One region of the Candidatus Clostridium radicumherbarum genome, then DNA from elsewhere that is predicted to be linked to it. Evidence: riboswitches for the same ligand, from Rfam matches in the RefSeq annotation. Region 1 holds a riboswitch; each other region holds the start of a gene.
What was found. Region 1 has a riboswitch for lysine ahead of kal (3-aminobutyryl-CoA ammonia lyase). Riboswitches for the same ligand answer to the same signal wherever they lie in the genome.
Positions count from the first base shown of each region.

Region 2: another riboswitch for lysine. It lies ahead of ACJDUH_RS10925 (aspartate kinase); the one in region 1 lies ahead of kal (3-aminobutyryl-CoA ammonia lyase).
Region 3: another riboswitch for lysine. It lies ahead of ACJDUH_RS04225 (APC family permease); the one in region 1 lies ahead of kal (3-aminobutyryl-CoA ammonia lyase).
Region 4: another riboswitch for lysine. It lies ahead of ACJDUH_RS11995 (transporter substrate-binding domain-containing protein); the one in region 1 lies ahead of kal (3-aminobutyryl-CoA ammonia lyase).

Region 1 covers NZ_JBJHZY010000003.1:128,255-131,470, reverse strand. Annotated here, with positions in the region: gene kce (3-keto-5-aminohexanoate cleavage enzyme) at 1-752, opposite strand, end outside; gene kal (3-aminobutyryl-CoA ammonia lyase) at 782-1,174, opposite strand; lysine riboswitch at 1,310-1,489, opposite strand; gene ACJDUH_RS14395 (amino acid permease) at 2,084-3,216, shown strand, end outside.
Region 2 covers NZ_JBJHZY010000002.1:224,804-228,019, forward strand. Annotated here, with positions in the region: gene lysA (diaminopimelate decarboxylase) at 1-484, opposite strand, end outside; gene ACJDUH_RS10925 (aspartate kinase) at 505-1,707, opposite strand; lysine riboswitch at 1,819-1,989, opposite strand; gene ACJDUH_RS10930 (M18 family aminopeptidase) at 2,132-3,216, opposite strand, start outside.
Region 3 covers NZ_JBJHZY010000001.1:874,243-877,458, reverse strand. Annotated here, with positions in the region: gene ACJDUH_RS04230 (spore coat protein) at 1-127, shown strand, start outside; gene ACJDUH_RS04225 (APC family permease) at 166-1,521, opposite strand; lysine riboswitch at 1,653-1,826, opposite strand; gene ACJDUH_RS04220 (threonine ammonia-lyase) at 1,929-2,891, opposite strand; gene ACJDUH_RS04215 (hypothetical protein) at 2,962-3,216, opposite strand, start outside.
Region 4 covers NZ_JBJHZY010000002.1:465,250-468,465, forward strand. Annotated here, with positions in the region: gene ACJDUH_RS11985 (amino acid ABC transporter ATP-binding protein) at 1-351, opposite strand, end outside; gene ACJDUH_RS11990 (amino acid ABC transporter permease) at 384-1,112, opposite strand; gene ACJDUH_RS11995 (transporter substrate-binding domain-containing protein) at 1,215-2,063, opposite strand; lysine riboswitch at 2,231-2,412, opposite strand; gene ACJDUH_RS12000 (DUF1540 domain-containing protein) at 2,710-3,069, opposite strand.

The DNA.
Region 1 (3,216 bases):
AGTCTTACTACCTTTTCAACTAATTCACCATTAGATTTAGCAGGCATTCCTTTGGAAATGTAAACGTTGTCCTCATAACCAACTCGAACATGTCCTCCAGAAATTATTGATACTGCTGCCATAGGAAACTCATTTTTTCCTATTCCTGATACAGTAAAGGTGCTTCCTTCTGGGATACTTCCCATCATAAAAGTAAAATCTCTTGGAGATGCACTTATACCCCCATTAACTCCTAAAACAAAATTAAAATGCATTGGGGATTTAATATATCCCTTTTTATTAAGCCTTATAGCCATATCAATCATGCCTTTATCAAATACCTCAACTTCCGGCTTAATGCCAAGAGATATCATCCTTTCACCAAAGGCTTTAATCATGTTTTCAGTATTTACAAATATGTCATCTCCGCCAAAATTACAGGTACCGCAGTCTAGGGTAGCCATCTCTGGCAGTAAATCCACTGGCTGAAGTCTTTCTTCAATACTCATTCCAACTGCACCACCAGTAGAAGGCTGAATAATAACATCTGGGCATCTTCTCTTTATTTCTTCAATGCAAAGTCTAAATCTTTCCTTATCTTGAGTTGGTGTACCGTCATCATTTCTTACATGAAGATGGATTATACTAGCTCCAGCCTTATAGGCTGCCTCAGCCTCTCTTCCTATTTCCTCCACTGTATAAGGTACACTTGGATTGTGTTCCTTGGTAACTTCTGCCCCACATATAGCTGCCGTAATAATCAACTTTTCCATAAAACTCCCCCATTAAAATATTAATAATTTTAATCTCTAACTAATTTTCTCTGCTTGTTTTTCGGAACTACACAAGTTCCGCTTGCTCTGCATACTATAATAGGTTCCTCCAATATTTCAGCTGCAGAGTCGTTAATGTGCGGTAGCGGTACTATAACCTTCCTAGCTTCGAATGTCATCTTTCTAGAAGTGTTTCCGCACTCAATAATTTCTCCTTCTGCTTCAATATAGTCTCCTGCATAAACTGGTGCCAAAAACTCTACACTGTCATAAGCTCTAAATAAACCTTCATCTCCGTCATTTCTTATTAAAAGCTCTGTGGCAACATCTCCAAATAGATTAAGCATTCTTGCTCCATCAACGAGATTTCCACCATAATGGGCATCATGGGTGCTCATTCTCATTCTAATTAAAGCTTTCATAACTAACCCCTCCATCTGTTTGTAAAATATTGTTAATTTTTAAACATAAAAAAGCACTGAAGATTTTCAGTGCTTGCCTTTAAAACCTAAGGTTTTTAAATAGTGCCATCTATGCAATGAAAATCAATCTTCCATCACATAAATAGCGCTCCATGAAATTATTCATGGCAAGGATAAAAGTGTACCTATTATCCCCAAGGGTAAGCTAAAGAACTAAAATACCCTTTCGGCAGGTAAATCCTTCATCTTTAGTTTCGAAGGTTCTTCTTCTTAACACCTAAAGATTAAACGTTTACTTGCTCCTCTATTTATGTACCTAATTATTCAATTGTTAATTTTATTATATTCCTGCGAAATTTTACTGTCAATATATATTTATTGAAAATTTTAATATTTCATTAAAAAGAAAATATTCTATTTAATGAATAAATTTATTTACCAACCTTAGTAAAATGAATAATTTCTAATATGTTACATGAAGTATATTTCAGGAGCATCTCTTCTCACTTAAATGTTACTTTCCCATTTTACATTAAATTTTTTTAAAAAAAGTACTTCCCATGATAAAAATAATTTTATATAATATATTTAATATATTTTGAAAATTCATTTAATTGACAATAAATTTGTTCAATCCTTTATCACTTTACTACGCGAAACATTATTTACTCTATATATTTATCTCTTTTGAGCTTTTATAACATTGCTTTATTCATAGTTTTCTTAAATTATTAATATAATTAAATATAATATAATAATTTACATCTACTAAGGATATTGCCTTTTATTTTCATATGATAGTCAATTGGTAGACTATTTTTATTGTTTATCGTATAATAAGCACATAATTTTATTATGGGGAATTATGTTATGTGTTGTTATAAAACAAAATATTAAGGAGGACAAGCTATGGATCTTTTTAGAAAGAAAACCGCGGACATGATGGAGGATGAAGGGGAACATTCGGGACTTAAGAAAAAATTAAAAGCCATGGACCTAGCTGCATTAGGTATAGGTTCAGTTGTCGGTACTGGAATCTTTGTTGCTACAGGTTCCGCTGCACAAGCTGCAGGTCCAGCTGTAATTATTTCATTTATTCTTGCTGCACTTGTAAGTGGTTTTTGTGCACTAACCTATTCAGAACTTGCTACTATGTTTCCAGTTGCAGGTAGTACTTATTCTTATTCTTATGTTGCATTCGGGGAATTTATTGCATGGGTTATTGGTTGGGATTTAATGCTGGAATATGTCGTTTCAGCTAGTACTGTTGCCTCAGGTTGGTCAAGTACCCTAATTGCATTACTTGCAAATTACGGAATTGCACTTCCTACATCAATAACAACTTCAACTTTAAACGGAGGTATTGCAGATGTACCTGCAATTCTTATTACTTTATTGGTAACTTGGATACTTTATATTGGTATTAAAGAAAGTGCCAATGTTAACAATATTATCGTTGGAGTTAAAATAGTAGTAATTTTACTATTTATATTCCTTGGTTCAACACATATAAACCTTGCTAACTTCCACCCATTTGCACCATTTGGCTGGAAAGGTATTATGAGCGGTGCTGCACTTATATTCTTCTCTTATATCGGCTTTGATGCAGTTTCAACTGCTGCAGAAGAAACTGTAAATCCAAAGAGAGACGTTCCATTAGGACTTGTTATATGCTTAACTGTAGTTATTATCCTTTATGTAGCTATAGCATTTGTTCTTTGTGGTATAGTTCCTTTCAAGAGTATCGATATTACAGATGCTCTGCCAGCTGCACTTAGAAGCATAGGTATTAATTGGGGCGGTGCCTTAGTTGCTACTGGTGCTATTATAGGTATGATTTCCACATTACTAGTTACACTTTACGGTCAAATTAGAATATTCATGGTTATGTCAAGAGATGGACTTCTTCCACCAGTTTTTGCTAAATTGCATACTACCCATAAAACTCCACATATTTGTACTTGGATTACTGGTTTAATATGTGCAGTATTAGCTGGAATTCTTCCATTGAATGTATTAATAGAATTATGTAATATAGGTAC
Region 2 (3,216 bases), on a different contig from region 1:
GGGCTTCTATACCTGGAGTTATCCTTAAAAGTATCTTTTGTATTTTATTATAAGTTCTAGCTATTTCATTTATTTTTTCAATTTCGAAATAATTATCTACTACAAACTTTCCCACCCCATTTTTTATGCCAAGTTCTATTTCTTCTATGGTTTTATTATTTCCATGGAAATATACTTTTTCTAATGGGAAACCACTTTTTAAAGCTGTATAAAGTTCTCCACCTGAAACCACATCAAGGCAAAGACCTTCTTCCTTTATTAACTTGCACATAGCTAAGGTTAAAAAAGCTTTTCCAGCATAGGCAACTCTATTCCCAGCTTCTAATGCCTTAAAAGCACTGAGGTATCTTTTACATTTAGTTCTTACAAAAGCTTCATCTATTACATATAAAGGAGTACCATATTCATTAGCTAATTTAACTGTATTTACTCCTCCTATAACTAACTCATTATTTTCTATTTTTACATTTCCAAAAAACTGCATAGGGTGCCTCCTTAAAATATTTAAAGGTTGAATTCTTCTGCAACAATATTTATGGCTTTAAGCTTGTCATCTTGTTTAATAGCACAGGTAATTCTTATTTCTGAGGTAGTTATCATTTTTACCTTTATATTATTCTTACTAAAAAGCTTGAACATCTTCGCAGCAACTCCTGAAGTAGTTTTCATTCCAATACCCACCATAGAAAACTTTGTAATATCTTCATCTATACTAATACAATCTTTTTTAGCATAAATTTTTACCACTTCCATGCTTTCCTTTAAATCCTCTTTAGGAACTGTAAAGGAAATATTTACTCTTTCATTTATAGGTGAAGTCTGACTTATCATATCGATGTTTATTCTTCTGCTTGCTAAAGCTTCAAAGAGATTTGATAATACATTTATATCATAGCTAATGTTTTCTATAGTTATTGCCACATCATCATCACTAGTAGCAAGGCCTGTTACAGCTTTTCCTTCCATATTCATTTTATTATTAACCTCCTTAATTACTGTTCCTTTAATATCACTATTACTAAGGCCTACATAAATTGGCACACCATATTTTTGTCCCAGCTCCACTGATCTTGAGTGCATTACTTGAGCACCAAGGCTTGCAAGTTCAAGCATTTCCTCATAATCGATTTGTTTTATTTTATTTGCTTTGCTATATTTTCTAGGATCAACACTGTATATTCCATCAACATCAGTATATATTTCGCAGATTCCATTCAATTTAACTGCTATAGCAACAGCTGTGGTATCAGAGCCCCCTCTTCCTAAAGTAGTAATATCTCCTTCTTCATTTATTCCTTGGAAACCAGCTACAATCACTATTTTATCTTCCTTCAAACTGTTTCTAATTTTACTTCCATCAATATCGTCTATTAAGGACTTACCATAATTTCCAATAGTTTTTAAACCAATTTGATAGGCTGTATAACTTATAGCATCATATCCTAAGTCCTTAAGTGTCATAGCAAGAAGGGAGGAAGAAATCATCTCTCCAGTTGAAAGCAGTGCATCCAGCTCTCTTTTGTCAGGATTATCTGTTATTTTCTTTGCTAAAGCTATAAGCTCATCAGTAGTATCTCCCATTGCAGATACTACAACTACAAGGCTCTCTCCTTTTTCCTTGCGTTTTATAATACTAGAAGCAACCTGCTTTATTTTTTCAATTGTTCCCACTGAACTTCCGCCATATTTTTGAACCACAACCCTCATATTTTGTCCTCCTTTGAATCTTTATGCAATAGATTTTTGCTGGATAAAAAAATAAATGCAGCAAAGGAACACCCTTGCTGCATTAAATACAATAGTATTTTACAACTCTGTGTACCTTGTAGCTCTCCACTATTTTCATAGTGACAACAATACATATATTTTATGTATTGCCAGGGAATATATCTGTCGATATATTTCCTTCGGCCATAGCTCCTTTTACCATACATTTTCGCGTACCCGCTCCGAATGGCTACTAATAGTTACGGCGCCTCTACCCTAGGCAGATATTTAATTGTAATTTAAATTAATAATCTTAAATTGTACTTTATCATATTAAATCAGAAAATGCAAGTATAAAATATCTTAGTTGCATTTACAAAAATAATGTAGCACGAGAAACGTCCCCGTGCCACATGCCGCATTTTTAAATTTTATAGAATTCTTCAAAGGATTTTACAACATAGCTGTGGTCCATCACTCCTCCAAGCTCCCTGACAGAGTGCATTGCAAGTATTGGAGTACCCATATCCACTGAACGAATTGCAAGATGTGTGGAGGAAATTGGCCCTATAGTTGAGCCTCCTGGTGAATCAGAACGATTAACAAATCTCTGCACAGGAACTCCAACATTTAAGCATATTTGCTCATAAACTGCTGCTGTGTTGCTGTCAGTAGTGTAGCTTTGGTTTGCAGCTAGTTTTATTACTGGTCCCTTGTTTATTAGGGGTCTATTAACAGGATCTGCTTTTTCTTCACTGTTTGGATGAAGTGCGTGTGCTAAGTCTGCAGATATCATAAAGCTTCTTGCAATAGCTCTGAAAAAGTCCTCTCTACTACCACCTAAGGAAAAAACTATTCTTTCTAGGATATTAGAAAGCACCTCAGAATCTGCTCCCTGCTTTGTGTGGCTCCCTACTTCCTCATTGTCGAAGGCTATCATAACATTAGTAGCCTCAGAAGCCTCCGCATTTGTAATTGCCTTAATTCCAGCATGGATCATAGCTAAATCATCCAGCCTGGAACTGGATATAAATTCATTGTTTAAGCCTATTATTTTCCCTTTTTCAAATTCATAAAGGAATAAATCAAAATCCAATATATCCTTCATATCCACCTTTAGCTCATTTGCAATGACGCTTATAAGATAATTATTCTTTTCAAATTCATCATTTACCATAGCTATAATTGGAAGAGTATCCTTTTGTCCATTTATTTCATAGCCTTTGTTTACATTTCTATTAATATGTATAGCTAAGTTAGGTATTATTAATATAGGTCTGTTTATATTAATAAGCCTTGTTTCAGGATTAAGTACGTTTTTACCCTTTAAAATAACTCTTCCAGCAATTGAAAGCGGCCTATCAAACCAGGTACTTAATATTGGTCCTCCATAAATTTCAGTATTAAGCTTAACGTAATTATTTTCAGATACTATTTCTGGTCTTGGCTTAATTCTAAAACTAGGTGAATCAGTATGGGCTCCAATTAATTTAAAGCCATTATCTTCTA
Region 3 (3,216 bases), on a different contig from region 1:
AGATACACAATATAAGGTTTTTGATGCAATGAAACAAAAGGGATGGTATACCACTAAGGATGCTCCAGATGCAGATGTTCAAAAACTTAAAACTGATGTAACTGCAATGGCTAATGAATTAACATAATTTTAAAGCAGGAGTTTAAAATAACTCCTGCTTTATGTTTAAGCTGCATTTTCATAGCTTCTTATACTGTTTATTTTTTCTTTATTTTTAAAGGCCATATATACATAGAAAGGAATGCCAGCTAACATAAGTAAGAATCCATACATTACTGTTTCTGCTCCTGAACCATAAATTGTCCAACAAGCATATATAAAACCAACTAATGGTACAAAAGCACTTTTTACAAAACTTAAAAAATTAAAGTTCTTTTCTCTCTTAACTATAAGCATCATATCGGCTGCAGCAGTAAATGCATAAACAGGCAGATATGATAATGTAGCAAGTAATATAACAAAGTTAAAAGCAGCTGTTAAACTCTTTTGATAATTCATAGCTAAAAGTATATTTACTAATACTGCACTAACAATTAAAGAAACCTTTGGTGTTCCATTTTTACTTATCTTTGCAAAAAAGCTTGGAAACATTCCATCTTTGCCTGCAGCATATGCTATTCTAGCTGTAGAAAGCAGCCACCCTATTGTAGTTCCTAATATAGAAATAACAACACCAACAGTTATGAGTTTAATTATTCCATTGCCAAAATATTGAGACAAAATTTCTGCTATTGGTGCACTGCTTTTAGCTAAAGCAGATTGTGGCATGGCACCCATTGCAAATATATTAATTGCCATATACATCACCACTGCTATAGAAATTCCAATTATTGTACTCCTAGCTACGTTCTTCTCAGGATTTTTGATTTCCCCAGCAGCTATGGATGAACTTTCAAAGCCTATAAAAGCCCAAAGAGTAGCCGTTGCAGCGGCTGGCAATGTACTAATTCCCTTTCCACTTGGAAATGCAGGAGTAAGATTACCTATTTTAAAGTGAAGCGCAGCTGATATTATAAAAAATAAAAATAATCCAATTTCAAATATAGTTATAGTAGTCTGAACCTTACCTGCTAGTTTTACCCCTATAACATTGATTAATGTAAATATCCAAAGTATTAAACTTGCAAATAGAAATGAAGCTAAATGATTGCTTCCTATAGTGGGATATAAGGTTCCAGCATAGCTGGTTACAGCAATTAATACTGCAGCATTACCTATCCATGAGCCATTCCAATAAAGCCAAGCATTTATGAAGCCCATGAAATCACCGAAGGCTAATTTAGAATATTCATAAGGCCCACCAGTCTTATGTATTTTTCTGCTTAACCTTGCAAAGGAAAGTGCTAAAAAGATTGAGCCTAAACCAGTTATAATCCATGCTAAAATGGTTGCCCCTGGTCCAGAGGTTGATGCTAAGGTGGCAGGAAGCATAAATATACCTGAGCCCATAATATTTCCTGCAACAAGCGCGGTAGCTATTACTAATCCTAATTCCTTCTTTAACTTTGTGTTTTGTTCCATATTGTTTAGCCTCCAATAAAGTTTAAAGTTTTGCCAGAATAGCTTGTACAAGTTTAGGATAAGCATACAAAAGACCTTGAGCAAAACACTCAAGGCCTTAAAACACGCAAAAAACACATACTTTTATTCCCATGAATGATAGCTCTCCACAATATAATTGTGACAGTTTTGTACATATTATATACAGAACCAGCTATACAGCTTTAAAGCATAAGCTGTATGCTTCGGCGATGCTTCCTTTCCTGCTGTTTCTCTGTGCTTGCCTCCACAGAAGTACTATTAAGCCTCGCGCCTCTACCCTTGTTATTAACTTTTCACTGACATGTATTATTATGCATCAATACTTTAGCTTAGTCAAGTGTTAAATAGACATAAAACGACATATTTTTTGTTTGTTCTATTTAATATTAATTATATTTATAGCCTAGAAGCTCATACATAAGCCTTTCATCTAAATTGCCACCTGATACTACTACAGCTACATTTTTCCCTTTAAATCTTTCCATGTTTTCAATGATTGCTGCTACTGATGCAGCCCCCGCTGGTTCGGCTATTACCTTATCCTTTTCAATAAGCTGAACAATTGCTTTTCTAATTGTTTCTTCATTTACTACAATTATGTCATCAATGCATTTAGCTGCCATTTCATAGGGAATTTCACCTACTCCACCAACTAATGCATCACAGATAGATTCCTCACTTTTATAATCGAAGTAACATTGCTTATCTCTTAAAGCTGCAACCATGGCTGGACAAGCGGCAGTTTGTACACCAATTATCTCAATCGATGGTTTTAAGTGCTTTGCTGCAACACTTATACCTGTAATAAGACCACCCCCGCCTATTGGAGCAATTATTACATCAATATCTGGATTTTCATCAAGTATTTCAAATGCTATAGAGCCTTGCCCTGCTATAACTTGAATATCTGAGCAAGGGTCAATAAAGGTAAGCTTTTCTTTTTTTCTTGCTTCCTCAGCTTCCTTATGAGCTTCATCATAGTTTTCCCCAGTCTCTATTACTTCTGCACCATAATACTTTATCTTGGTGAGTTTTGCCTTTGGAGTAGTTTTAGGAACAAATATTTTTGCTTTTATTCCTCCTAACATATATGAAGCAAAGCTTACTCCAGCACCATGATTTCCGGAGGATACTGCAATGACACCCTCTGTTCTACTCTCCTCTGAAAGCCAAGTCATTTTGCTTAAAGCTCCCCTTACTTTAAAGCTTTTTAACCTTTGCTGTGATTCAAGTTTTAAAAATATCTTAGTATGTTCATTGCTTAAACTATAAGATAATTCAAGAGGAGTTTTATATATAAATTTATTTATCCTTTCTCGTGCTGATAAAACATCTTCAAAAGTTACCATAAGAATTACCCCCAAAATTCTTTTAATAACCCTATTTTACCATTAATTTGCAATATTTTAAAATATATTTTCATCCTTTATTTTGAAAAAGATCAAGTACAAATTTTTTTCTTTCTGAAATTTTATACGTAAATATAAGCAGTATAATGGAAATAAAAACATAAAATAACTTAACTTTTAAAATTTCACCTTTTCCATAATCACTATATTGATAAATATGTCCAAGGATACCCTTTGTCTGTGTTATCTTACATCTCCATAGCGCCTCCTCAATTAGGTAATAAGAAGTTATTATAGAAGTACTTACTGCTATATCCCGTGAAAT
Region 4 (3,216 bases), on a different contig from region 1:
TTTGGCTTCTTCCTTTGAGCGCTTCAGTACTTTTATCTGTCCAACCATGCAGTTATGCAAAACATTGTGATTGTCAAATAAGTTAAATTGCTGAAATACCATACCTAGCTTTGTACGATACTCATTTATATTATGCTTGTCATCTAAAATGTCTTCTCCACTGTAGATAATTTCGCCGCTAGTTGGCTTTTCCAAAAGATTAATACAGCGAAGAAGTGTTGATTTTCCTGAGCCAGAGGAACCTATTATGCAGACCACTTCTCCCTTTTTTACTGAGAAATCTATGTCCTTTAATACCTCATGAGTCCCAAAGAATTTACTTAAATGCTGAACCGCAATTACATTTTCCATTTTCTAAGTCTCCTTTTTATAAATCCTTGCACCTATATCTGCATCTGATTAGCATACATAGTGTAATTTTCTGGTCCGTCTAATTTCTTTTCTATAAAACGTAAGATTCTTGTTACTGTAAAGGTCATTATAAAATACAGAATACATGCAACGAAAAAGGATTCAAAATATCTAAAATTATTTCCTGAAATTGACTTTGTCTCGAAATAAAGCTCTGTTACAGATATTACGTTAAGCACTGATGTATCTTTTATATTGATGACAAATTCATTACCCATTGCTGGCAAAATATTGCGAATTGCCTGGGGCAGTACAACATTAAGCATGGTTTGAAGATGTGTCATACCAATAGCCTGAGCCGCCTCAGTTTGTCCCTTATCAATTGAAACTATTCCTCCACGGATAATTTCAGACATGTAGGCACCAGTATTAATAGAAACAATAAATATTGCTGCTGTTAATCTGTTCATATCTATTCCAAAAGCTAAGGCAGAACCATAGTAAATTACCATAGCTTGTACAATCATTGGTGTTCCACGGAATAATTCTATATATATGAAGAGAACAGCATTAATAACTTTAAGAATTACCTTTTTTATACCTCTTTCAGGCATTGGAATAGTTCGTACAACGCCTACTATAAGGCCAATAAAAAAGCCTAATATAGTACCAATCATTGAAATCAAAAGTGTCATGCCAGCTCCACGAAGGAGCATTGGCCAGTTATCTTTAATAATTCTTATTACCCATTGAAAACTCATTTTTAATCACTCCTGCTTTATTGTGCAGGGCAGCTTGTCCAATCTAATATCTATACTACAAACTAAGCCGCCTCTATAATGCCTTAATAAGTTTTGTACTGTTTATTTTGCTGCTGGTTGATTCTTAATAGCAGTATCCATGATAGATTTTTGCTGATCTACAGGAATAGTAGCTAGAATTTTATTGATTTTTTCAGTTAAATCGCTGCCCTTTGCAACACCTACTGCAATTGCTGTATCGTCTGGTGATGTAACAAAGCCATTTTTGAACTCTACCATTTTAAAAGCCGAGTTTGCTGCAGAAGCACTAACCCCTTCTGGACGTTCTGAAACATATCCGTCAATCATTCCAGATTGAAGAGCAACTCTCATTGCGGGGAAGTTATCCATAGCAGGTTGCTTTTGAACACCCTTAATTTGATCGATTACTGAATAGTGGAAGGTATTTAATTGAGCAGTTACCTTTGCCCCGCTGAAATCTTGTATTGATGCAGCATTGTCATACTTTCCGCCTTTTTTAACCACCATAACTAAATCTGATTTATAATAGTTATTTGTAAAATCTATAGTCTCTTTACGTTTTGCAGTTGGTGACATACCTGCAATAATTGCATCTATTTTACCTGAAGTCAAAGCTGGTACCAGGCCATCCCATTCAGTTTTAACTACCACTAATTTTTTTCCAAGACCATCTGCAATTTTCTTAGCTATCTCAATATCATAGCCTCCTGCATACTCTGAGCTGCCATCTATTTTAACAGCACCATTTGAACTATCTGATTGTGTCCAGTTAAAGGGTGCATATCCACATTCAAGTCCAATTCTAAAGGTTCCAGCATCATTTGCTGCCTGTGCCTTTGTATCCTTTGAGGTATTGCTTGTCCCGCATCCTCCTAAAACTAATACTGCTGTTAGTGACATTGCCATTAATGACCAAAATTTTCTTTTCATTTTACATATCTCCTTTTTCTTATATTTTCTGCTTTTGCAGTTAAAAAAGGCTAATCTTTCATTTGGATTTTCATATTTCTCATTTCGGTCTTTTTTTGAACAAAAAAAGACCTGAGGTAACCTCAGGTCGCAATGTGCACACTTGCTCCTAAACCCCTTCATTTCCCAAATGAGATAGCACAACTCAATAAACCGGGTAGTCTATTGAGACAGTCCTGCAGCTCTTAACTGCAGACCCAGCAAATAATATAGAGAATATTATAAGCTTCGGCGATGAATCCTTCTCCCTAGTTTCAATGTTTCTCAAGCTCCACTAAGGACTATTAAGCACCGCGCCTCTACCCCACCGTAAAAGTGAGGTCTTATTAAATTATAAAACTACTTTATAACAATATTTTAAATCTGTCAACAGTTTGTTGTAAAATATTGTCAAATGTAACTGTTTACAAATAAAATTTTTAGAACTTTTTTTCTTTTAATAATATATTTTGTAATTATTTCTTCATTTTTTTATTATTTTCATTACTCTTTATCTAACTTCACTTTAATGATATTTCATTAATTTTTATAAGTATCATTAACATAGGTATTATATTATTAGTAGTAGAAGCAGTGCTATTGTTGATTAATTTAGTTCTAATATTCTCTATTTTCTAAAAGTCTCACATTGGGTTCCTTCAGTTGAACTAGCATCCGGTCCGTGTACCTGTACGTGTGAGGCTGAGCAGGCTCTGTTATCATTATATGTACAATTAAGAGCATCACATTTAATTACAGGACTCATTTCAATTGAGGTATTAGTAAACACCTGCTTAACTTCACCTGGAATATTCATATTAGTAAGATGAGTAAAAGCATTTTTAATACCTTTTTCAGCAAAGGTATTGCACATTGTTTCTGCACTGCTGTAAGCGCTGCTGCCTATAACATGAATTTGGTTTGCTGAGCAAAGCCCAGTCATATTATGCACGCAATTAAGGGCACTGCAGCTTAAATCACCATTCATAAATAAAACCACCTTTCTCAATATCATTAGCCATATTTTGCACAATAATGAAAAATTTATTCTATTTAATGAATAGTAATTTTATAAAATAAATTATAAAGCAATGTAGATAATGGGGAAATTTAAATAAATTTAACAAAAAAAATA